Regions from separate parts of the Allobosea sp. FW305-C-101 genome, predicted to be linked through region 3. Evidence: predicted binding sites of a transcription regulator. Region 3 holds the regulator's gene; each other region holds the start of a gene.
What was found. Region 3 encodes PhoB, which activates phosphate uptake and scavenging genes when phosphate is short. Its sites were predicted from a motif close to TGTCATNNANCTGTCAT; they were not measured.

Region 1 (5,718 bases), on a different contig from region 3:
TGAAGGTGCGCAGCATCTCGCGCTCGGCGACTCCGCCGACCTTGGCAAGCCAGCCGAACACGGCCGGAACCGGAATCGCGGGCAGGTCGAGCGCGACGCCGAGCCCCTCGGGCAGCACGCGCGGAATATTGTCGGGGAAGCCGCCGCCGGTGATATGCGCCAGCGCCTTGATGCCGTCGGTCGCCTTCAGAGCCTGCAGGAGCGGCTTCACATAGATGCGGGTCGGCTCCAGCAGTGCTTCGGCAAGGCTTTTCTCGGGGGCGAAGGGAGCGGGCGCCGCCCAGCCGAGGCCGCTGAGCGCGACGATGCGGCGGACGAGCGAATAGCCGTTCGAATGCACCCCGGAGGAGGGCAGGCCGAACACCACGTCGCCGGGCTTCAGATCCTCGCGCGGCAGCAGCGTGCCGCGTTCGGCTGCACCGACGGCGAAGCCGGCAAGGTCGTAGTCCTTTTCAGCATACATGCCCGGCATCTCGGCGGTCTCGCCGCCGATCAGCGCGCAGCCGGCCTGGCGGCAGCCATCGGCGATGCCGCGCACGATCTCGACACCGACCTTAGGATCGAGCTTGCCGGTCGCGTAATAGTCGAGGAAGAGCAGCGGCTCGGCGCCCTGCACGATCAGGTCGTTGACGCACATCGCGACGAGGTCGATGCCGATCGTCGAATGCAGCCCGCTCTCGATGGCGATCTTCACCTTGGTGCCGACGCCGTCATTGGCCGCGACCAGGATGGGATCGTTGAAGCCGGCGGCCTTGAGGTCGAACAATCCGCCGAACCCGCCGATCTCGGCGTCCGCGCCCGGCCGGCGCGTCGCGCGCACCAGCGGCTTGATCTCGTCGACCATGGCATTGCCGGCGTCGATATCGACACCTGCCTGCGCATAGGTCAGTCCGTTTGCGCCGGGCTTGCTCATCGCGTTTCGCCTTCCTTCTGCTCGCGCGAGCGATAGGCAAGCACGCCCGCGCTGGCAAGGCGTTTGGGTGGTTTTGCAGGGTATTCGGTCGCATGAGCGACTGAGACCGATGGCCGCCCGCCTCGAATGCGGTTGCGGCTCATTGACCGGACTGCGCTTGAAGCGTAGCCTGCCGTCAATGGAATTCGAGTGGGACGACGCGAAATCCGAGGCCAACCGTGTGGGGCGTGGGTTCGGCTTCGACTTCGCCGCCCTGATCTTCGAAGGCCCGACGCTGGAGGCGCCGGATCTCCGCACGGAATGGAGAGCGTCGCATCCAGGCCATCGGCGAGGTCGAGGGTTTCGTTCTGGTGGTGGTCTACACGGATCGGCCGCCTGTCCGCCGGATCATCTCGGCCCGTCTCGCCAACCGGAAGGAACGCGCGCTATGGCAAGCATTCGCAAGTCGCTAGCGGACATCAAGGCTGCCCGGCCGGCGATAGACCGCGCGCGAATGGCTGCGACCACCGAAAACGAGATACTGCTGCACGCGGAAGAGGACGGTCTGAGGCCGGACGACGAAGCTGCCGATTATGCCCCTGTCTTGCCGGTTCAGGTCGTCCGTAGGCAACTCGGGATGACGCAGGAGCAGTTCGCAGCAGCGCTCCGCATTCCGTTGCCGACACTGCGCAATTGGGAGCAGGGGCGAACGCTTCCCGATCCGGCGGCGCGGGCGCTGCTCACCATCGTGGCCAAGGAGCCAGAAGCCGCCCTGCGTGCGTTGAAGGTGGCATAGCTGCCCGTAAGCCGATCCGCGACGAGCAAGGCTACCCGCCATGACGATCCCCAACCTGATCACCATCGGCCGCCTGTTTCTGGTGCCGCTGGTCATCGTCATGATCATCAGTGCGAACTGGGATGCGGCCTTCATCCTCTTCGTCGTGGCCGGCATCTCCGACGCGGTCGACGGCTTCCTCGCCAAGCGTTGCGGCATGGCGAGCGAGCTGGGAGCATGGCTCGATCCCGTAGCCGATAAGGCGCTGATCGTCTCGATCTACATCACGCTCGCCGTCGTCGGAGCGATCCCGGTCTGGCTCGTGGTGCTCGTCGTGGCGCGCGACCTGATGATCGTGGCAGCAGTGATCCTGTCCTGGCTGCTCGACAAGCCGCTGACGATCGCGCCCATCGTCGTCAGCAAGCTCAATACTGCCGCCCAGATCGCCTTTGCCGCTTTGGCGCTCGGCTCCCGCGCCTTCGGCATCGAGCTCGGCTCGTTCGCGCTAGCCTGTGAACTCCTCGTCGCTCTGTTGACGGTCGCCTCGATGACGGCCTATCTCGGCTTCTGGCTGCGCCACATGGCAGGTTGACGGGGCTTGATCCGGCCGAACGGCTTGGAACTGCGGGCCACGATGCACATCTGACAGGTCACGCTAGAGCATTTTCGAGCGAAGTGGACACCGGTTCGCGTGAAGAAAATGCGTTAAAGCAAAGACCTGGAGCAATGGCGCGGTTCGAAGAATTGTGGAATTGCTCCAGCCGCAAGATACGAGAGAGGCTGATCGATGACGTTGCAACGCCAGATCGGTTTCTGGGTCGGCTCCCTTCTCGTCTTCGTCCTGTTCCTGGTGGTGCTGCGCGACGTGCTGCTGCCCTTCATCGCGGCGCTGGCGCTCGCCTATCTGCTCGATCCGCTCGCCGACAGGCTGGAGCGCATGGGCATGAGCCGGATGGTGGCGACGATCGTCATCCTCGTCGTCTTCCTTCTCATCTTCGTGCTGGCGCTGGTGCTGCTGGCGCCGCTGCTCGGCCAGCAACTTGCTGGCCTCGTCGCGCGCCTGCCGGGCGATGCCGCCAAGCTTCAGGCGCTGGTGCTGGAGAAGGGTACGCCCTGGCTCGAACGCTTTGGCGCCTCCGAACTGACCAAGGATGCGCAGAGCTCGCTCGGCAACCTTGTCGGCGACGGCGTGAAATGGGTCGGCGGATTGCTGCAATCGCTCTGGAGCGGCGGCACGGCCATCGTCGGCGTGTTCTCGTTGCTGGTGCTGACCCCGGTCATCGCCTTCTACCTGCTGGTCGACTGGGACCGCATGGTCGCGACCGTCGATAGCTGGCTGCCGCTCGACCATCGCGACACCATCCGCGGCCTGCTGCACGAGATGGACATGGCGATCGCCGGTTTCCTGCGCGGGCAGGCGCTGGTCTGCGTGCTGCTCGGCGGCTTCTACGCGATCGGGCTCAGCGTCATCGGCGTCAATTTCGGCGCGCTGATCGGCATCATCTCGGGCTTCCTGTCCTTCATCCCCTATGTCGGCTCGCTGACCGGGCTCGTGCTCTCGGTCGGCGTCGCGACGGTGCAGTTCTGGCCGGACTGGACCTGGCCGCTGGCGACGCTCGGTGTCTTCTTTGCTGGGCAGTTCCTCGAAGGGAACATCTTCCAGCCCAAGTTCGTCGGCGACTCCATCGGCGTTCACCCGGTCTGGCTGATGTTCGCGCTGCTCGCCTTCGGCTCGCTGTTCGGCTTCGTCGGCCTGCTGCTGGCGGTGCCTTTGGCGGCCGTCATCGGCGTGCTCTGCCGCTTCGCGCTGAGGCAATACCTCGCCAGCAATCTCTATCACGGTGGCGACGCCACTCGCGCAGCGGCTGCGAAGGCGCGCATCGGCACCGACGCCTGAGTTGTCCATGTCCGACATTCCCCCGCGTCCGCGCCAGCTCGCCTTCGACCTGCCGGTCGATAGTCGCCACGGCGTCGAGGATTTCCTCGTCGGCGCTTCCAATGAAGCGGCTTACGGTCTGATCGAGCGCTGGCCGGCCTGGCCCGAGGCCTGGCTGCGCCTGACCGGCCCGGAAGGTGCCGGCAAGACCCATCTCGCCGCGATCTGGGCGCGGACCTCCCACGCCTGGACGATTCCCGCCAAGGAATTGAGCGAGGCGCAGGTGCCGCATCTCGTCTCGGGTGGCGCATTGGTGATCGAGGACTGCAATGCGGGCGCCCTCGACGAGCACGCCCTGTTCCACCTGATGAACGCGATCAAGGCGCGTGGTGGCTTCCTGTTGCTGACGGCGCGAAGTGCGCCAGATCTTTGGGGCCTGAGCGTGCCGGACCTTCTCTCGCGCCTCCGCCTAGCACCGGCCGCGACGATCGAGCCGCCGGATGACGGGTTGCTGCGGGCATTGCTGGTCAAGCTCTTCATCGACCGTCAGCTCGTCGTCGACATCGCCGTGATCGACACTCTGGCCATGCGGATGGAGCGCTCCTTCGCCGCCGCACGGCAGGTGGTCGACCGGCTCGACCGGCTCGCGCTCGAACGTGGCCGGCGCGTGACGCGCCCGCTGGTGCAGGAGGCGCTGGCGGAACTGTTTCCGGAGGAGCCGGGTTGAACCTGGCCATCTCTGCGCAAGCCCCATGCTTCAAATCATGTCGCTTGTCATCGAACCGTCGCACTAGAATGGCTTCAACGGCAGCATGAGCGGAAAGACGACCAGGACGCGAGTGAAGCGCATGACCCTCGACACCGTGATCGACGAGCCGGAGAAGCTCTCCAGCGAGGCTGATGCTGCGCCCCTGCGCCATCAGCCGGAGCGCTTCATGAACCGCGAGCTGTCCTGGCTCCAGTTCAACCGCCGCGTCATGGAGGAGGCCTCGAATCGCAGCCATCCGCTGCTGGAGCAGCTGCGCTTCCTCTCGATCTCCGCGAACAACCTCGACGAATTCTTCATGGTCCGCGTCTCCGGCCTGCGCGAGCAGCTCAAGGCCGGCGTCGTCACCCGCAGTCAGGACGGACTGACCCCGGCTGGCCAGCTCGTCGCCATCGGCGAGGCGGTCGCGGCGCTGACCGCCGACCAGCAGGCGCGCTGGGTCGAGCTGCGCAACGAACTGCACGGCCACCGCATCCACCTTCTGCAGCCGGGCGATATCGGCGCGCAGGACCGGATCTGGCTGGAGGATTACTTCCTCAACTACATCTTCCCGGTGCTGACGCCGTTGGCGATCGACCCGGCCCATCCCTTCCCCTTCATTCCCAATCTCGGCTTCACCATCGCCTTGGCGCTGGAGCGCAAGCATGACGGGCGCCAGCTCGACGCGCTGATCCGCGTGCCCACCAAGATCGATCGCTTCATCGAGTTGCCGGACCTGGCGCGCGAGGGGCTGCACCGCTTCATCGCGCTCGACGACGCCGTCTCGCTCTTCATCAGCAAGCTCTTCCCCGGTTACGAGGTGAAGGGCGCCGGCTCCTTCCGCATCATCCGCGACTCCGATCTCGACATCGAGGAGGAGGCCGAGGATCTCGTCCGCGTCTTCGAGACCATGCTGAAGCAACGCCGTCTCGGCGTCGTCATCCGGCTCGAACTCTCGACCGGCATGCCCGACCATCTGCGCCGGATGATCGTGCGCGAGCTCAAGGTCGACAGCGACGAGGTCGTCGAGGTCAATGGCATGATCGGCCTGAACGAGCTCTCGCAGCTCGTCGGCGTCGACCGCCCTGACCTCAAGTTCAAGCCCTATAACGCCCGCTTCCCTGAGCGCATCCGCGAGCATGGCGGCGACTGCTTCGCCGCGATCCGCCAGAAGGACCTGCTCGTCCATCACCCCTATGAGAGCTTCGACGTCGTCGTGCAGTTCCTGCAGCAGGCGGCGCGCGATCCCAATGTCGTCGCGATCAAGCAGACGCTCTATCGCACCTCGGCGAACTCCCCGATCGTCAAGGCGCTGACCGAAGCGGCTGAAGCCGGCAAGTCGGTCACCGCGCTGGTCGAGCTCAAGGCCCGCTTCGACGAGGAAGCGAATATCCGCTGGGCCAAGGAGATGGAGCGCGCCGGCGTCCAGG
Region 2 (5,718 bases), on a different contig from region 3:
CGCAACCCCGCCCTTGCCAGCTTTCGGGTGGGAACGGCATGGTGGGCGCCCTAGATTCGCATCATGACGAATGATGCGAGGCTTCCATGAACGCTCATGCTTCCATGAAAACGGCGATGACCCCGACGCGCTTCTCCAATGCGGTGCTGGCGCGCGCCACCGATGCGATGCCGAGCGAGGCCGATTTCCCGGCCGTCGCGCCCGGCTCGGACTACGACACGGTCCGGCGCATCCTCTCCTTCATCACCCATAACTGGCGCGAGCAGCCGACGATCGAGGCGATCGCGGAGGCCGCCGGCGCGACCCCGACCGATGTCCACCATCTCTTCCGGCGTTGGTGCGGGCTGACGCCCAAGGCCTTTCTGCAGGCGATCACGCTCGACCACGCCAAGGGCTTGCTCTCGTCTTCGGCCAGCATCCTCGACACGGCGCTCGAAGTCGGCCTTTCCGGCCCCGGCCGTTTGCACGATCTCTTCGTGACGCATGAGGCGATGTCGCCCGGCGAATGGAAGACCGGCGGCGAGGGCCTCAAGCTCTCCTACGGCTTTCATGCTTCGCCCTTCGGCGAGGCGCTCGTGGTGATCACGGAGCGTGGCCTCGCCGGGCTCGGTTGGGTCTCGAACAGCGCCGATGGCGGCAAGGTCGTCGGCGGTCGGGCCGAGGCGCTGGCCGACATGATGCGGCGCTGGCCCCATGCCGACTACCATTACGATCCCGTCCAGACCGCGCCCTATGCCGGCCGTATCTTCGAGCCCAAGGCCTGGTCGCCGGAGACGCCTTTGCGTGTCGTGCTGATCGGCACCGATTTCGAGGTCCGAGTCTGGGAGACGCTGCTGCGCATCCCGGTCGGCTGCGCCACCACCTATGGCGAAGTCGCCAACCATATCGGCAAGCCCAGTGCGGCGCGGGCCGTCGGCACGGCGGTCGGCAAGAACCCGATCTCCTTCGTGGTGCCCTGCCATCGCGTCATCGGCAAGTCCGGCGCGCTGACCGGTTATCACTGGGGCCTGACACGCAAGCGCGCCATCCTCGGCTGGGAGGCCGGGCAGACGGCGACTGGCTGATCCATAGAGCGTGCCCGTGTTTCTTCGAAACCCAGGCACGCTCTAATTCTTTGTTTTATCGCATTTTCGCTGACGCGGACCTCCGGTTCTTCACGCGAACCGGTATCCACTTCGCTCGAAAATGCTCTGGCACCTATTTTCGCAGGTACATGTCCCAGCAGGGCGCGAGGGCGATCCGTTCGCGCCCTTCGAGCGCGGCGGCGAAATGGCTGCGGATCATCTCGCGCGGCGTCGTCACCGGGCATTTCGGCATCAGCATCGCGTCCGTCTGCCTGAGCGCCTCGATGGTGCCTGGCTGCAGGTCCGGCGTGCTGCGGCCGGGGTCCACACCGACGGGGACCACCCGCGGTGGCGAACGCTCCAGCAGGCGGTTCAGCGGATCGACGAAATCGAAGGTGAAGAAGCCGTTGAGCTCGCGCTTGTTGGCGGCTTCCCAGGCCTTGATCGCGGTGATCGCCTGCTGGATCTCGAGCATCCAGGTCGCCTGATAGTCGATCTCCGAATAGAGGATGTAGGATGGCAGGATGTCGCGCCGGATCAGGTCGCGATACCCCTCGGGCTGTGTCGCGTAATGGTCGAGCATCGCGGCAGCGCGCGCGGCGATGTCGCGCTTCACGCTGATGCGGCCAAGCGGACCGAGATCGGGCAGGTCGAGGGCGACATAGGTCGGCGCGCTCATCACAGCGCGCATGCTGCGCTCGATGCAGATGATGGCGCTCGGCAGCGTGACCGTGAGCACGAGCCCGAGAACCACGGGGCGCAGCCGGTCGTCGCGCCGCTGCCACCAGTCGGCCACGAGCGGCAGCAGGATCGGCCACAGGCCGATGAATTCGAGCGAGCCCGTGTTCTGGGTCTCGAACAGCGCGAGCGCGAACAGACCGGCAGCGAACCAGCCGATCGGCGCGTCGATCAGCGCCCGCCAGCCGGCGAGCGTCGCCGGCAAACCGTCGCGCCAAGACGCGTAGGCGAGCGTGGCGAGCAGGATCAGCGACGGCCCGATCACATTGAACTTGACCGAGGCCACGGTGAGGAAGCGCGGCAGCAGCGTATCGGTGTTGAGGCTGAGCAGGGTCAGGATATCGATGATGTAGGCCGAGCTCAGACCCGTCGCGATTTGCAGCACGCCGAGTGCGAGGATCACGAAACCGGCGGCGATGACCGCGTCGCGGAAGCGCATCCGGCCGCTGAGCGTGGCATAGCCGACGAGCAGCGTGCCGGAGACCGCGCCGGTGATCTTGGTCAGGAACAGCGCCAGCATCAGCACGGCGACGAGCGCGATCCTGAAGCCGCGCCGCTCGGCGAAGATCAGGGTCGCGATCAGCAGGTAAAGCAGCAGCGCGACATGGCGGTTGTAGAAGCCGTAGCCGTCGAAGCCGGGCGACGGATAGAGCGCATGCAGGTTGATCGGGAAGGTCGCGAACAGCAGGAAGGGCAGGACGAGCGCCAGGGCCTGCGGGCGCGAGCGCCGCGAGACCTCGCCTGCGAGCAGGGCGAGCACCGGCAGCATGATCGGCAGCAGCGCCCAGTTGATCAGCAGCATCGGCTGGGCGTTGGTGAAGATGATGTCGAGAGCCGCGGCCATATAGAAGCCGAGCGGGCCGATCGGCGCGAAGAAATCGATGGTCGGGACCTGGCCGAGCTCGATGCGCTGGATCGCGTCGAGATAGACGACGGTGTCCCAGGCGTTCGGGCCCAGCGGCAGGCGCAGCGGCAAGATCAGGCCGGCGATGGCTACCAGCGCGAACGCCACGATCCAGGCGAGGGGTGAACCGGCTATCCTTGCCATCGCGCCCTTGCCGCTCACACTCTTGGTGCCGACCTGGGAGTTCTGCCTCCCGATCTCGCTCATCGCCACGCCGAACCCTCCTGGTCCAGCCCGCTCTCTGGCAGAAAATTCTTACCATCCGCCTGATAAAACCGCTGCTTCTTGCGGTTTTCGGTCAAGAAAGCCGGCAGGAACGGCGCAGCGTCCGGCGTCGGCTATCGCCTCACAGCAGTCCGTGCTTGGCGAGATGGCGCATCAGATGTGAGGCGCCATAGGTCCAGGGCGCGCAGGCGTCAGTGCGCTTCATCCGGTTGACGAGGCTGCCGAGCTCGGGCGCGGCGATGGTGACGATGTCCCCGTATTTATGGGTGAAGCCGCCGCCGGCTGAATCGCGATCCTTGATCGGCGCGAACATGGTGCCGAGATAGAGCGCCGCGCCGTCCGGATACTGGTGATGCGGGCCGATCATCTGCGCGGCGAGATCGGCGGGGTCGCGGCTGATCTTCGCGATCGAGGATGAGCCTTCCAGCCGGAAGCCATCCTCCCCCTCGACAGTCAGCGTCACCGTGGTCCGGCGGACATGGTCGAGCGTGAAGCCGGCATCGAACAGGCGGATGAAGGGGCCGACCGCGGCGGCGGCATTGTTGTCCTTGGCCTTGCCGAGCAGCAGGGCCGAGCGGCCCTCGACATCGCGCAGGTTGACGTCGTTGCCGAGCGTGGCACCGACGATCCGTCCGTCGGAGGCGACGATCAGCACGATCTCGGGCTCGGGATTGTTCCAGCTCGAGGCTGGATGCAGCCCGGCATCCGCCCCGGTACCGACCGTCGACATCGGCGGGGCCTTGGTGAAGATTTCGGCGTCCGGCCCGATTCCGACCTCGAGATACTGGCTCCAGGCGCCCTGCTTGATCAGGACCTCCTTGAGATGCATCGCCTCGGGTGAGCCGGGCTTCAGCTTGGAGAGGTCGTCGCCGATCAGCTTGCCGATCTCCTCGCGGATCGTCGCGGCGGCGGCAGGGTTGCCCCGCGCCTTCTCCTCGATCACGCGCTCCAGCATCGAGACCGCGAAGGTGACGCCGGCCGCCTTCACCGCCTGCAGGTCGAGCGGCGAGAGCAGCCAGGGGCGCTTGGGATCGCGGCCATCCACAGGCGTGTTGGCGAGGACCTCCGCGAGTGAGCCGATCGCCTCGCCCTGAGCTGCGCCTAGCGCGGCGGCCGGGTCGGCGCTTTCGCAGAGGTCGCGGCTGGTCGGGAAGCTCCGGGTCACGTCGATGACCTGCCCGTCGCGCAGCGTTACCACGGCCGGCCCGCCGAGATCGGGCCGCCAGACGCGGCCCGCCAGCGCTGCGGCATCGGCATCCCCCGGCAAGGTCGCGGTCACGGCAAGATCGAGGCTGGGCATGGCGGCATCCATGGACGGATTCGGATCGGGAGCGCAGATCAGCCGGTTATGCACAATTGCGCAAGCGAGGAGCCGTCATGCGTCAGCGCTACCGCTTGACCGCGACGATAGGCGGATTGCACTGACCGTCATCGATTTGTCATTGAAATGTCGCCTGCGCTTCATGCTAGCTTGCGCACCAACGACAAGAACCGCGGCGGCGCTCGCCCGCGGAAGGGAGATATTCCATGAGCATCAAATCGCGCATCCTGATGTCGGTCGCCGCCTTTGCGCTCGTCGGCGCCTCGCCGGCCCTGGCGCAGACCGAGATCCAGTGGTGGCACGCGCTGACCGGCGCCAACAATGACGTCGTCGTCAAGCTGTCCGAGGACTTCAACGCCTCGCAGAAGGACTACAAGGTCGTACCCGTCTACAAGGGCTCCTATCCCGACACGCTGAACGCCGGCATCGCCGCTTTCCGCGCAGGCCAGGCGCCGCATATCCTGCAGGTCTTCGAGGTCGGCACCGGCACGATGATGTCGGCCAAGGGCGCGATCAAGCCGGTCCACGAGGTCATGAAGGAAGCCGGCGAGAAGTTCGACCCGACCGCCTATCTGCCCGCGATCACCGGCTACTACTCGACGGCCAAGGGCGACATGCTCTCGATGCCGTTCAACTCCTCGTCGATGGTGATGTGGTACAACAAGGACGCCTTCAAGAAGGCGGGCCTCGACCCCGAGAAGCCGCCGAAGACCTGGCCCGAGACCTTCGCCGCAGCCAAGAAGCTGAAGGCTGCCGGCTACGACAAGTGCGGCGTTTCGAACGCCTGGGCGACCTGGGCCAATATCGAGCAGTTCGGCGCCTGGCATAACGTGCCGCTCTCGACCAAGGTCAACGGCATGGCCGGTTTCGACGCCGTGCTGAACTTCAACAAGAGCCCGGCCTTCCTGAAGCACTGGACCAATCTGGTCGAGCTGCAGAAGGACAAGACCTATGATTACTCGGGTCGCACCAACAATGGCGAAGGCCGCTTCACCTCGGGCGAATGCCCGATCTTCCTGACCTCGTCGGGCTTCTTCGGCAACGTCAAGGCGAACGCCAAGTTCGACTGGGGCAATGCCGCGATGCCGTATTATCCCGACGTGCAGGGCGCTCCGCAGAACTCGATCATCGGCGGCGCTTCGCTCTGGGTCATGGGCGGCAAGAAGGCCGACGAGTACAAGGGCGTCGCCAAGTTCTTCACCTTCCTCTCGAATGTCGATCGTCAGGTGAAGCTGCACACCGAGTCGGGCTACCTGCCGATCACCAAGGCGGCCTATGAGAAGGTCAAGGCGTCCGGATTCTACAAGGACAAGCCCTATCTCGAGACCCCGATCCTGGAGCTGACCAACAAGGCTCCGACCGACAACTCGAAGGGCCTGCGTTACGGCAGCCTCGTCCAGATCCGCGACATCTGGTCGGAGGAGCTGGAAGCGGCGCTGAACGGCCAGAAGTCGCCGCAGGCGGCG
Region 3 (5,718 bases):
ACGATGCCGAGCGTCATCGCGCAGGCCGTCATGATCAGCGTGTTGCCGAGGCCCGCGATAATCGCCGGCGCCGTGAAGAACTGCCGTACCACCGGCCAGGCGATGTCGCCCTCGACGAAGGCCATCACGATCCAGGCGAGGATCGCGAGGATGACGGCGGAAGCGAACCAGCGCCCGTAGAAGCGCCGTGGCACGATCCTGAGCTGCGAGACCGCCGCGAGATCGCGGCTGCTGATCGAAGATGTCGCGTCGCTCATCGCCCGCCCTCCCGGCTCCAGGTTTCGAGATCGGCGAGCTTGCCGCGGAAGCGTGAGATCTGCTCGCGCACCCGCTCCGGCGCCGTGCCGCCACGGCCGCTGCGCGCGGCGACCGCGGCATCGAGCGTCAACTGGTCGAGCACGCCGGCATCGAGCCGGGGATCGACAGCCCGGAGATCGACGGCATCGAGCGATTCAAGCTCGCGGCCCATCTCCTCGCAATAACGCACCAGCGCACCGGTGATCTCATGCGCCTCGGCGAAGGGCACGCCGTTGCGCGCCAGATGATCCGCGACTTCGGTCGCCAGCGCGAAGCCGGAGCCGGCCTGCGCCCGCATGATCGCGGGGTCGGCGCTCATGCTGGCGATCAGCCCGGCAAAGGCCGGCAGCACCTCTTCCAGCACGTCGACGGCGTCGAAACCCGTGCGCTTGTCCTCGGCGAGGTCGCGATTATAGGACAGCGGCAGCCCCTTCAGCGCGCCGAGCATGGTGACGAGGTCACCGGCCAGCCGCGCCGCCCGGCCGCGCGAGATCTCGGCGATATCCGGGTTCTTCTTCTGCGGCATGATCGAGGAGCCCGTCGCGAAGGCGTCGTCCAGCGTCACCCAGGCGAATTGCCGGGAGGTCCACAGCGTCACCTCCTCGGCGAGCCGCGACAGGTTCGTCGCCAGCATCGCCGCGACGAACAGGAACTCCGCGACATGGTCGCGCGCGCCGACCGCATCGACCGAATTCTCGAACGGCCCGTCATAGCCGAGCGCCTTGGCGCTGAGTTCCGGGTTCAACGTGATCGCCGAGCCCGCGAGCGCCGCCGCCCCGAGCGGGGACTGGCCCGAGCGCTTCTCCCAGTCGGTCAGGCGCGAGGCGTCGCGCATCAGCACCTGGCCATGCGCCATCAGCCAATGGCCGAAGGTGACGGGCTGGGCGCTCTGGAGATGGGTGAAGCCGGGGCAGACCGAGGCCGCATGCTCTTCGGCCTGGTCGGCGATCGCGGTGAGCAGCTCCGCCAGCATCCCGGCGAGCGTGCGCGACTTGCCCCGCAGATAGAGCTTGAGATTGTTCGCCGCCTGGTCGTTGCGCGAGCGCCCGGCGCGGAGCTTCGCCCCGGTCGGGCCGATGCGTTCGGTCAGGATGCGCTCGATGAAGGTATGGACGTCCTCGTCGTCCGGCCCGGGAGCGATCCGCCCCTCGACGGTGTCGCGGGCGATCCCGTCGAGCGCGGCCAGGATGGTCTCGAGTTCCTGGGCCGTCAGCAGGCCGGCGCGCCCGAGCTCGGCCGCATGGGCCTTGCCGCCCGCGACATCCTGCGGCACCAGCCGGGCATGCTCGCCAGCCGCACTCGACAGCTTCATCAGGCGCGGGTCCGGCTGCTTGCGGAAGCGGCCGCCCCAGAGACGGGTCGTCTGGTTCATGATGTCGTTCTCCCCTGCGGGAAGAATGGCCTCTTGACCGAGACACCGGCAAACGAAACGATCTCCGCCGCGATAGTCCAAAAAGGAATACCCCATGGCGGCCGGCCGGCCCCCTCCGTCATCGACCGCGCTCAGGGCCTTCGCCACCGTCGCAAGGCTCGGCTCGACCGCGCGTGCCGCCCAGTCGGTCAACCTGACCCAGAGCGCGGTCTCCAAGCAGATCCTCTCGCTGGAGCACCATCTCGGCGCCGTGCTGTTCGACCGCAGCCCTCTCGGGCTCAAGCTCACCGAGGCCGGAGCGATCTACCTGCCCTATGCCGAGGCGGCGCTGGAGCAGATGGAGCGCGGCGCGCGGCGTCTGGTGGAGCGCAACGCCATCGCCCGGCCGATCCGCCTGCATATGGTCGCGATCGCCGGCGAGCGCTGGCTGATGGCCCGCTTCCCTGCGTTTGCCGAGGCCCATCCCGGCGTCGACGTGCAGTTCACCAACTATGTCAGCGAGAGCGAGACCGAGGAGCCGGATATCGAGATCGCCCATGGCGTCGAGCCCTGGCCCGGCAAGGAGGCGCATTATCTCTTCGGCCGCGATGTCGCGCTGGTCGCCGCGCCCAGCCTGATCGAGCGCATGGGCGGTTTCCGCCGCGCCGCCGACATCCAGAAGGCGACCCTGCTCCAGCATTACCAGATGCCGACCTTCTGGGCCGAGTTCACCGAGGCGCATGACCTGCGCGGCGCGGTGCCCGAGCACACCGTGCGCTACGGCTATTATTCGGTGATCACCAGCGCCGCCGTCGCCGGCTTGGGCTTCGCGCTGGCGCCACGCTGCTATGTCGCCGACGAACTGGTTTCGGGTGCGCTGGTCAATCCGCTGGGCCTCGGCTTCACCAGCGCGATCGGCTGCTGGCTGACGCGCCCGCTCGACCAGCCGCCGCGCCCCGGGCTCGACGCCTTCATCGCTTGGCTGAAATCAGAAGCCGCCCAATTCGACGCCGCCACGCGAGCACCTGTCCAACCCGCCTGACCGGCTGGCGAAACCTCCTCTTCCTCCGTGCGTTGTCGTTGGCAAGGAGGAGCCATGCTGACCATTCTGCCCGCGCCGGATCATGTCGCAGCCTATCGTCTGATGCAGACGCTGACCGGGGAGGATGTCGACGCGATCATGGCCGATATCGACACGAAGCTCGCTCGCCACGAGAAGATCGGCGTGCTTGTCGATCTCTCCGACTTTACCGACCTGACGCTCACCGCCGCCTGGAAGGACGCGCGCTACAGCATCGGCAAGCTCTGGGAACTCAAGCGCTTCCCCAAGGAAGCCGTGATCACGAACAAGGGCTGGCTCGCCGGCTTCATCGATCTGCTCGATCCGGCGATCCCCTTCGTCAAGGTCCGCGCCTTCAAGCCCGAGGACTATGACAGGGCGCTGGCATGGGCCGGCGATATCGAGGGCGGCCCCGACGCCTGAGGTTTATGCAGCGCCGCCTCGCGCGAAGGTCTCGTCGAAGGCATAGCCGGCACCGCGCACCGTGCGCAGCGGGTCCTTCGCATCGCCCGGCGTGATCGCCTTGCGCAGCCGCCCGACATGGACGTCGACCGTGCGCTCGTCGATATAGACGTCGCGGCCCCAGACGGCATCGAGCAACTGGGCACGGGAATAGACCCGGCCCGGCGCCTGCATCAGGAACTCCAGCAAACGGAACTCGGTCGGGCCGAGATGGAGTTCGCTGCCCGCGCGGCGGACGCGCCGCGTCGTGCGGTCGAGTTCGAGATCGCCGGCCGCCAGCAGCCCCGCGACATGGCCGGGCTTCGCCCGGCGCAACAGCGCCTGGATGCGCGCGATCAGCTCCGGCAGCGAGAACGGCTTCACGACGTAATCGTCGGCACCGGTCGCAAGGCCACGCACTCGCTCGGTCTCCTCGCCGCGCGCCGTCAGCATGATGATCGGCACGCGCTCGGTGTCGCGCCGCGAGCGCAGGCGCCGGCAAAGCTCGATGCCGGACAGGCCCGGCAGCATCCAGTCGAGCAGGACGAGATCGGGCGTGTGATCGCGCAGATGCAATTCCGCATCGTCCCCGCGCGCGACGCTGTCGACCTCGAAGCCCTCGGCTTCGAGGTTGTAGCGCAGCAGCAGGGTCAGCGGCTCCTCGTCCTCGACGATCAGGATACGTGCGGCCATGTCGGCTTTGACCTTAGTTTCCCGTCACCGCTTCGACCTCGATATTGGTCGTGTCGAGCTTGGGGCGGTTCGCATCGAGCGAGTCGCCGGTGACGAGGTAGTGGATGGTCTCGGCGATATTGGTGGTGTGGTCGCCGATGCGCTCGATGTTCTTGGCGCAGAACAGGAGATGCGTGCAGAAGGTGATGTTGCGCGGATCCTCCATCATATAGGTCAGGAGTTCGCGGAACAGCGAGGTGTAGAGCGCGTCGATCTCGTCGTCGCGCTTCCAGACCTCGAGCGCCTTCTGCTCGTTGGTCGCGGCATAGGCGTCGAGCACGTCCTTGAGCTGGGCCTGCACGAGGCGGCTGATATGCTCGAGGCCGACGACCGCGCGATGCGGCGGCTGGAACTGCCCGGCGATCGCGACGGCGCGCTTGGCGATGTTCTTGGCGAGATCGCCGACCCGCTCGATATCGGAGGCGAGGCGGATCGCCGAGATCAGCTCGCGCAGGTCCTGCGCCAGCGGCTGGCGCCGGGCGATGGTGAGCACGGCCTTCTCCTCGACCTCGCGCTGGAGATTGTCGAGGCGCTGGTCGGCCGAGATGATCTTCTGGGCGAGCGCGGTATCGCGGCGAACGAGCGCCACCGTGGAATCGCCCAGCATGCGCTCGGCCATGCCGCCCATTTCGGCGAGGCTGCGGCGGATGCCTTCAAGGTCGGTGTCGTAGGAGCGGACGATGTGGTCGGTCATAGGGGTGTCCTCCTCGTCGCCGCTTAGCCGAAACGGCCGGTGACGTAGTCCTGGGTCTGCTTCTTGGCGGGGTTCATGAAGATCGTGTTGGTCGGCGCGAACTCTATGACCTCGCCGAGATACATGAAGGCCGTGTACTGCGAGATGCGCGCGGCCTGCTGCATGTTATGCGTGACGATGGCGATGGTGAAATCGCTCTTGAGCTGCTCCAGCAGGTCCTCGATCTTGCCGGTCGAGATCGGGTCGAGCGCCGAGGTCGGCTCGTCGAACAGGATCACTTCCGGCTTCTGCGCGATGGTGCGCGCGATGCACAGGCGCTGCTGCTGGCCGCCGGAGAGGCCCATGCCGGAGCTCTTCAGCTTGTCCTTGACCTCGTCCCAGAGCGCGGCGCGGCGCAGGGCGCCCTCGACGCGATCGTCGAGCTCCGACTTCGGCGGCTTCTCGTAGAGGCGGATGCCGAAGGCGACGTTGTCGTAGATCGACATCGGGAAGGGCGTCGGCTTCTGGAAGACCATGCCGACGCGCGAGCGCAACTCGTTCACGTCGACGTCGTTCGAGATGATGTTGCGGCCGTCGAGCATGATCTGCCCTTCCGCGCGCTGCTCCGGATAGAGCGAGTAGATGCGATTGAAGATGCGCAGCAGGGTCGACTTGCCGCAGCCCGACGGGCCGATCAGCGCCGTGACATGCCGGTCACGGAAATCGAGATTGATGTTCTTCAGCGCCTTGTGCTCGCCGTAGTAGAAATCGAGGTGCTTCACCGCGATCCGGACGGGCGCCTCGGCATCGAGCGACTGGGGGGAGAGTTCAAGGGTCGAAAGCATCGACTTAGGTCCTCAAGGTCGGTCGCGACCGGGTTGGTTTCAGGCTCACTTGCTGCCGGCGACGATACGCCGGGCAACGATCGAGAGCACGAGGATCGAGACGGTGATGATGAGCGAGCCGGCCCAGGCGAGCTGCTGCCAGTTCTCGTAAGGGGCGGAGGCGAACTGGTAGATCGTCACCGGCAGGTTGGAGACGCCGCCGACCAGCGTCGGCGAGAACCAGAAATTGTTGTTGAGCGCGGTGAAGAGCAGCGGCGCGGTCTCGCCGGCGATGCGGGCGAGCGCCAGCAGGATACCGGTGACCATGCCGGCCTTGGCC
Region 4 (5,718 bases), on a different contig from region 3:
AGACGCCGGCCGAGACCGCCTCGGGAATGCCGTGCAGCTTCAGCGTCACCTCGGTGATGATGCCGAGCGTGCCTTCCGAGCCGACGAGCAGGCGGGTGAGATCATAGCCGGCCGAGGTCTTGCGGGCGCGTGTCGAGGTCCTGACGATCGAGCCGTCAGCCATCACCGCGGTCAGCGCCAGCACGTTGTCTTTCATCGTCCCATAGCGGACGGCATTGGTGCCCGAGGCCCGCGTCGCCGCCATGCCGCCGAGCGAGGCGTCGGCGCCGGGATCGATCGGGAACATCAGGCCCTGGTCGCGCAGATGCTCGTTGAGTTCCTTGCGGGTGACGCCGGCCTCGACGATGACGTCGAGATCCTCAGCATGAACCGCGATGATCCGCTTCATCTGCGACATGTCGATGCAGACGCCGCCAAAGGCCGCATTCACGTGACCTTCCAGCGAAGTGCCTGTCCCGAAAGCGATAACCGGCACGCCATGAACGGCGCAGAGCTTGACGATCTCGGAGACCTCTTCGGTGCTCTGCGGGAACACCACCGCATCGGGCGGCTGGTTCGGTATCCAGGTCAGCGTGTGGCCGTGCTGCTGGCGCACGGCGAGGCTGGTGACCAGGCGGTTGCCGAAGCTTGCGGCCAAGGCTTGCGTCACCGCCGCGATCGCCTCCGGCGAGGGCGGCAGCACTGCGGCCGGGACAGGGCTGTCATGAGGAGCGGCGGCAGGCAAGCTCATTGTCAACATCCGGTTTTGGCGCTTAGATTTGGAACAGATCGGTTTCGCAATCGGTTACGCTTCGACATGGTCCTGCCATACTGGCCGGCCCAGAATGCTGACGCCGATTGCGAGCGATGCATACTAGATCATGCGACGGTCGAATGGGCAGCGGCAATAATGCCGCCGGCCCTTGAACGAGGCGCCTGTCAGGGAGGCGAACATGAAACACGATACCCGCGCCCCGGCGCTGTTCTTCGCGCCCTTCGTCTCGTCGGCGATGCGGGTCGAGCCGCAATGGATCGACTATAACGGCCATCTCAACATGGCCTATTACCATGTGCTGTTCGACCGGGCGGTCGACGAGGTCTTTTCGCTGGTCGGATTGACTCGTGACTATGTCGAGACGCGCCATGCCTCCACTTTCACGGCGGAGTGCCACATCCTCTACAAGCGCGAACTGACCGAGGGCGATCTCGTGCGCGTGACCGCTCAGCTCATCGCCTTCGACGACAAGCGCCTGCACTACTATCTGGAGATGCGGCACGCCAACGAGGGCTGGCTCGCGGCGACCAGCGAGAACCTGTCGCTGCATGTCGACATGGTCGATCGCAAGGTCACGCCCTTCCCGGCCGATATCCTCGCGAATATCGCCTTGATGAAGGCCGCGCACAGCATGATGCCGCTGCCGGCCACGATCGGCCGCATCATCGGCATGCCCAGGAAGTCCGCGATCCGGGTCGACGAGGCCACTGAGGAGCGCGAGACCGAGACGGCGACCGAAACCCGGCACTAAACGGGCGCCGTATCAGGGATCGTCGTCGGGTATCTTGAGCTTGTGCCCGCAGGCCTTGCAGTAGACCGCATCCGGCTCATGACGCTGCAGCGCGCATTCGGGGCAGGGAAACAGCACCTTGTTCGGGCGGAACAACGCCTGCGCCAGCCGCACGAACAGCGTGATGCCGACGATCATCACCACGATCGAGGTCAGCTTGCCGGCAACGCCCGGCAGGGTCACGTCGCCGAAACCGGTCGTCGTCACCGTCGCGACAGTGAAATAGAGCGCCTGGACATAGCTCTCCAGCCCACCCTCGTGCCGGAAGAAGAAGGTGTACACGAAGCCGGTCACCACGAAGAGGAAGGTCGCGATATTGCTCAGCGCCCGGACCACGCTTTCCCATTCGCGGAAGCGGGTTTCGCGGAACTGCGCCCAGACGATGCCTTTGTGCGACAGCGACCACAGCCTGAGGATGCGCAGGAAGCCGAAATTCTCCAGCCATTGCGGCATGAGCAGCGTCAGCAGGATGAAGAGGTCGAGCAGCATTGTCGGCTGGCGCAGCAGCCTGAGCATGTTGGTCGAGGCCAGCAGGCGCGCGCCGATCTCGGCGATCACGATCACCGCAACCGAATAGTCGATCCAGAGGAAGGCCGCGTTCTCCCTGAGCAAGGGCGTCAGGATGAAGAAGGCGATGATCAGGAGGTCGACGACGGTCGTCACCGCCTGGAAGCGCAGGGCTGACGGCGAGCGCCCATGATAGAGCTGGCGCAGCCGGTCGCGCAGGGCTTCGAAGCGGCTCTGGTCGGGCGGGGCGTCGGCGGCATCCATCGCCGTCAGCATAGGGGCTAGACTGGCGCGCCGCTACGCCGCGTCGCCACCGCATGGACCGCATAGCCAAGATAGGGCGCCCCGACCCGGCAGTCGGCCCCGGCCGCTTCGGCCATCGCGCGCACGACCTTCGGCAAGTCCTCGCGCGGCGTGACATGGAACAGGCCGAGCCAGCGCAGCAGCAATCTTTTGAACGGCACCGGCAGACCCGCCTGATCGCCAAAATCGACGATATGCAGCGAGCCCCCGGGGCTAAGCCGGCGCAAAGCCTCGGCGACGACGCCTTGCCAGGGCGGGATCATCGAGAGCGCATAGGAGATCACGATCCGGTCGAAGCCGGCCCGGCCGAACAGCACTTGGGGATCGAAGCCCGTGGCATCCGCCTGCGCGAGCCGGATCCGCTGCTCCAGCCCCACCTTCGCGACCGAGCCTTGCGCCGTCAGCAGCATCGCGCTGGAGACGTCGAGCCCATGGCAGGCGCAGTCCGGATAGCGTCGCGCGATCCGGATCAGGTTGCGCCCGGTGCCGCAACCGATCTCCAGCACGCTCCCGCCCTTTGGCGGCTGCAAGCCGTCGATGAGCTGGTCGCGGCCGAGCAGATAGAACTTCCGGCTGGCATCGTAGATATGGCGCTGGTGCCGGTAGATCCGGTCCATCAGCCCGGCGGCTGAGCCTCCCGCCGGTGCCTCGGCCGCGCTCACAGGGCCTGCCCCTTCAGCACATAGAGGTGGAAACCGCCATAGATCGCCGAGCGATCCTGCCGGCAGAGTTCGCGGCTCTGTTCCTCCTCGTAATGCCACTGGTCGAGGATCGCGGCCGGCACACGTCCCGGCAGCAGGCGCTCGTCGGCGGCGGTGCGGAAGATCACCCGCGCCCCCGGCCGGGCCGTGCGCGTGATCTGCGACCACAAGGTCGTGAGATCGGCATCGTTCATCCAGTCCTGCGCATCGAGCAGCACATAGGCGTCGCAGCTCTCGGCCGGCTGGTCTTCGAGGAAGGCCGTGACCGCGCTCTGGCGATAGGACACGCCGGGAGCACGCTCCTTCACCGCCGCGAAATGCTGCTTCTGGAGATAGGGCGGAAAGGCTGCATCCGGCCCCTCGCCATAGCGCCGGCCGAAAGCCTGCTGGGCGAAATAATTGTCCTTCAGATCGAAATCGCAGGCGAGGCGCTCGAGCCTGAGCTTCAGCGCGCCCAAGATGCCGTCCTCGCCATCGGCGGCCAGCGCCTTGTACTGCGCCGGCGGGATGCCGAGCCCGTAGAGCGAGGCCGGCTGGCGCACAAGCCAGCGCACCAGCTTGCGCTCGAAGACCGGCGCCAGATGCTTGTCGTAGAGCGCGCGCTGCTCGGCCATGTCCCGCGCTGCCAGCATCGCCTTGGGATTGCCGCCGAGCAATCGCGCCAGCACATGGCCGGTGCCGATGAAGCGGCCGAGCAGGCCATAGCGATGAAACCCCTTGGCGAAGAGATTGATCCGGCGCCGCCCGTTCAGCCCCCGCCCCTCCCAGTATCCGCGCGAGACGGCATCAAGATGATCAGCAATCTCGCGATCGTAGCGCGCGACATTGGAGCGATCCCTCGCCCGGCCGAAGAAGCGCAGGAAATCCTCCTGGCTTTCGATTCGCGCCAGCGCGGCGAGCTTGAGGCGGCCGAGCGCGATGTGCGTGGCGTTGAGATCGACCGCGCTGACCTTGATCGGCGCCGCGGTGAGATAGGACAGGATGTTGCAGGAGCCGGAGGCGATCGCCACGACATGGTCGCCGGCCTTGAGCTCAAGCGCCGCCATGTCGACGACCGGGTCTTCCCAGATCTGCGGATAGACCAGCCCCGAGAAGGCGCGTGCGAACAGCCATTCCAGCATGCCGGCCTTGGAGAGCGTCTTGCTGCGGCGGACCGCTTGCCCGAGGCCCGAGCTCGTCATGCGGCGGGCCGCGCGTGCCGTTTGCGTCGCCTGTTCCGTCACCGGTTTTCCTCCCTTTGCGGGTGGCCGGGCTGCTAGAGGAGTCGCGTGACGGTCAGGTGACGGCTTGCGCTTCTCCGCCACGGCATCGTGAAAATGCCTGCGGCGTCCGGGGCTGAAATCCGGCACGGGAGACGCCATATTGGGCGCTCGAAAGCCGATTAGGCGCTCCCGCCAGGAAGGAGATCGCAATGGGTCTGATGAGCATGTTCGGAGCCGAGAAGAAGCAGGACGAGAGCTTCCCCTTCCAGCTCACGGACGCCGAATGGCGCGCGCGCCTGACGCCGGAGCAATATCGCATCCTGCGCGGCCACGGCACCGAGCGGGCCGGCTCCTGCGCGCTCAACTACGAGAAGCGCGCCGGCACCTTCTCCTGCGCCGGCTGCGACCAGAAGCTGTTCAAGTCCGGCAAGAAGTTCGAGAGCGGCACCGGCTGGCCGAGCTTCGACCAGCCGCTTGAGGGCTCTGTCGGCACAACGGAGGACCGCAGCTACGGCATGCTCCGCGTCGAGGTCCACTGCGCCAATTGCGGCGGCCATCTCGGCCACGTCTTCCCGGACGGCCCGCCGCCGACCGGCCTGCGCTACTGCATCAACGGCGAGGCGATGACGTTCGAGCCGGAAGCGGCGTGAGGCACACGCGTCATGCTCGGGCTTGACCCGAGCATCTCGTGACGGAAAAGCGATGCAGAGATGCCCGGGTCAAGCCCGGGCATGACGTTTCAGATAGCGGGTACCGCTCGCCGCGCCAATGCCGCCGCATCGACCGCTGGCGGCAGGTCGCCGAACTGCCCCGACCAGCCATCACCAAGCCGCGTGGCAATGAACGCATCTGCCACGACGTTCGGCGCGAAGCGCAGCAGCAGCGAGCCCTGCAGCAGCAGCGCCAGCCGTTCCGTCAATCGCCTTGCCTGCCCCTCGTTGCGCATCAGTTCCGGCAACTCCGCCTCCAGCCGCTTCAGCGCCGCATCGTAGCGCCGGTCCGCGCCCGCAGCCGCCATCAGCTCAGCCCGCAGCACCTCGACCGCCCCCTCCTCGCGCGCCAGCGAACGCAGTACATCGAGGCAGATGACGTTGCCCGAGCCTTCCCAGATCGCGTTGAGCGGCGCCTCCCTGTAGAGCCGCGCGATCGGATTCTCCTCGATGAAGCCGTTGCCGCCATGGCATTCCAGCGCCTCGGTGACCACGGCCGGCGCCCGCCGCGTGATCCAGTATTTCGCGATCGGCGCCCCGACCCGCGCCAGCAGTCGCTCGCTTTCCGACGCCTCCTGCCGGTCGAGCGCCGAGAAGAGCCGGAAAGCGAGCCAGGCCGCCGCCTCCGCCTCGATCGCAAGATCGGCCAACACGTTCTGCATGATCGGCTGGTCGATCAGCGCCTTCTGGAAGGCACGGCGATGCTGGGCATGATGCGCCGCGAGCGAAACCGCCATCCGCATCAGCCCGG

Region 1: a site for PhoB is predicted at 4,316-4,332, ahead of AC3WMA_RS01285 (RNA degradosome polyphosphate kinase). Genes of this name have one in related genera too.
Region 2: a site for PhoB is predicted at 4,358-4,374, ahead of ugpB (sn-glycerol-3-phosphate ABC transporter substrate-binding protein UgpB). Genes of this name have one in related genera too.
Region 4: a site for PhoB is predicted at 4,324-4,340, ahead of AC3WMA_RS20350 (BtaA family protein). Genes of this name have one in related genera too.

The regions. Positions count from the first base shown of each region.
Region 1 is NZ_JBYSYT010000001.1:273,132-278,849, reverse strand. Features, by position in the region: gene purM (phosphoribosylformylglycinamidine cyclo-ligase) at 1-913, opposite strand, end outside; gene AC3WMA_RS01305 (helix-turn-helix domain-containing protein) at 1,023-1,688, shown strand; gene AC3WMA_RS01300 (CDP-alcohol phosphatidyltransferase family protein) at 1,729-2,259, shown strand; gene AC3WMA_RS01295 (AI-2E family transporter) at 2,455-3,564, shown strand; gene AC3WMA_RS01290 (P-loop NTPase family protein) at 3,572-4,270, shown strand; gene AC3WMA_RS01285 (RNA degradosome polyphosphate kinase) at 4,392-5,718, shown strand, end outside.
Region 2 is NZ_JBYSYT010000004.1:394,812-400,529, reverse strand. Features, by position in the region: gene AC3WMA_RS19415 (methylated-DNA--[protein]-cysteine S-methyltransferase) at 168-1,064, shown strand; gene AC3WMA_RS19410 (hypothetical protein) at 1,198-2,919, opposite strand; gene AC3WMA_RS19405 (fumarylacetoacetate hydrolase family protein) at 3,053-4,231, opposite strand; gene ugpB (sn-glycerol-3-phosphate ABC transporter substrate-binding protein UgpB) at 4,459-5,718, shown strand, end outside.
Region 3 is NZ_JBYSYT010000002.1:353,091-358,808, forward strand. Features, by position in the region: gene AC3WMA_RS09215 (amino acid ABC transporter permease) at 1-257, opposite strand, end outside; gene argH (argininosuccinate lyase) at 254-1,669, opposite strand; gene AC3WMA_RS09225 (LysR family transcriptional regulator) at 1,764-2,690, shown strand; gene AC3WMA_RS09230 (SpoIIAA family protein) at 2,745-3,131, shown strand; gene phoB (phosphate regulon transcriptional regulator PhoB) at 3,135-3,842, opposite strand; gene phoU (phosphate signaling complex protein PhoU) at 3,856-4,575, opposite strand; gene pstB (phosphate ABC transporter ATP-binding protein PstB) at 4,599-5,399, opposite strand; gene pstA (phosphate ABC transporter permease PstA) at 5,445-5,718, opposite strand, start outside.
Region 4 is NZ_JBYSYT010000005.1:66,682-72,399, reverse strand. Features, by position in the region: gene AC3WMA_RS20370 (FAD-binding oxidoreductase) at 1-730, opposite strand, end outside; gene AC3WMA_RS20365 (thioesterase family protein) at 933-1,505, shown strand; gene AC3WMA_RS20360 (potassium channel family protein) at 1,518-2,315, opposite strand; gene AC3WMA_RS20355 (class I SAM-dependent methyltransferase) at 2,333-3,016, opposite strand; gene AC3WMA_RS20350 (BtaA family protein) at 3,013-4,236, opposite strand; gene msrB (peptide-methionine (R)-S-oxide reductase MsrB) at 4,476-4,907, shown strand; gene AC3WMA_RS20340 (acyl-CoA dehydrogenase family protein) at 4,997-5,718, opposite strand, start outside.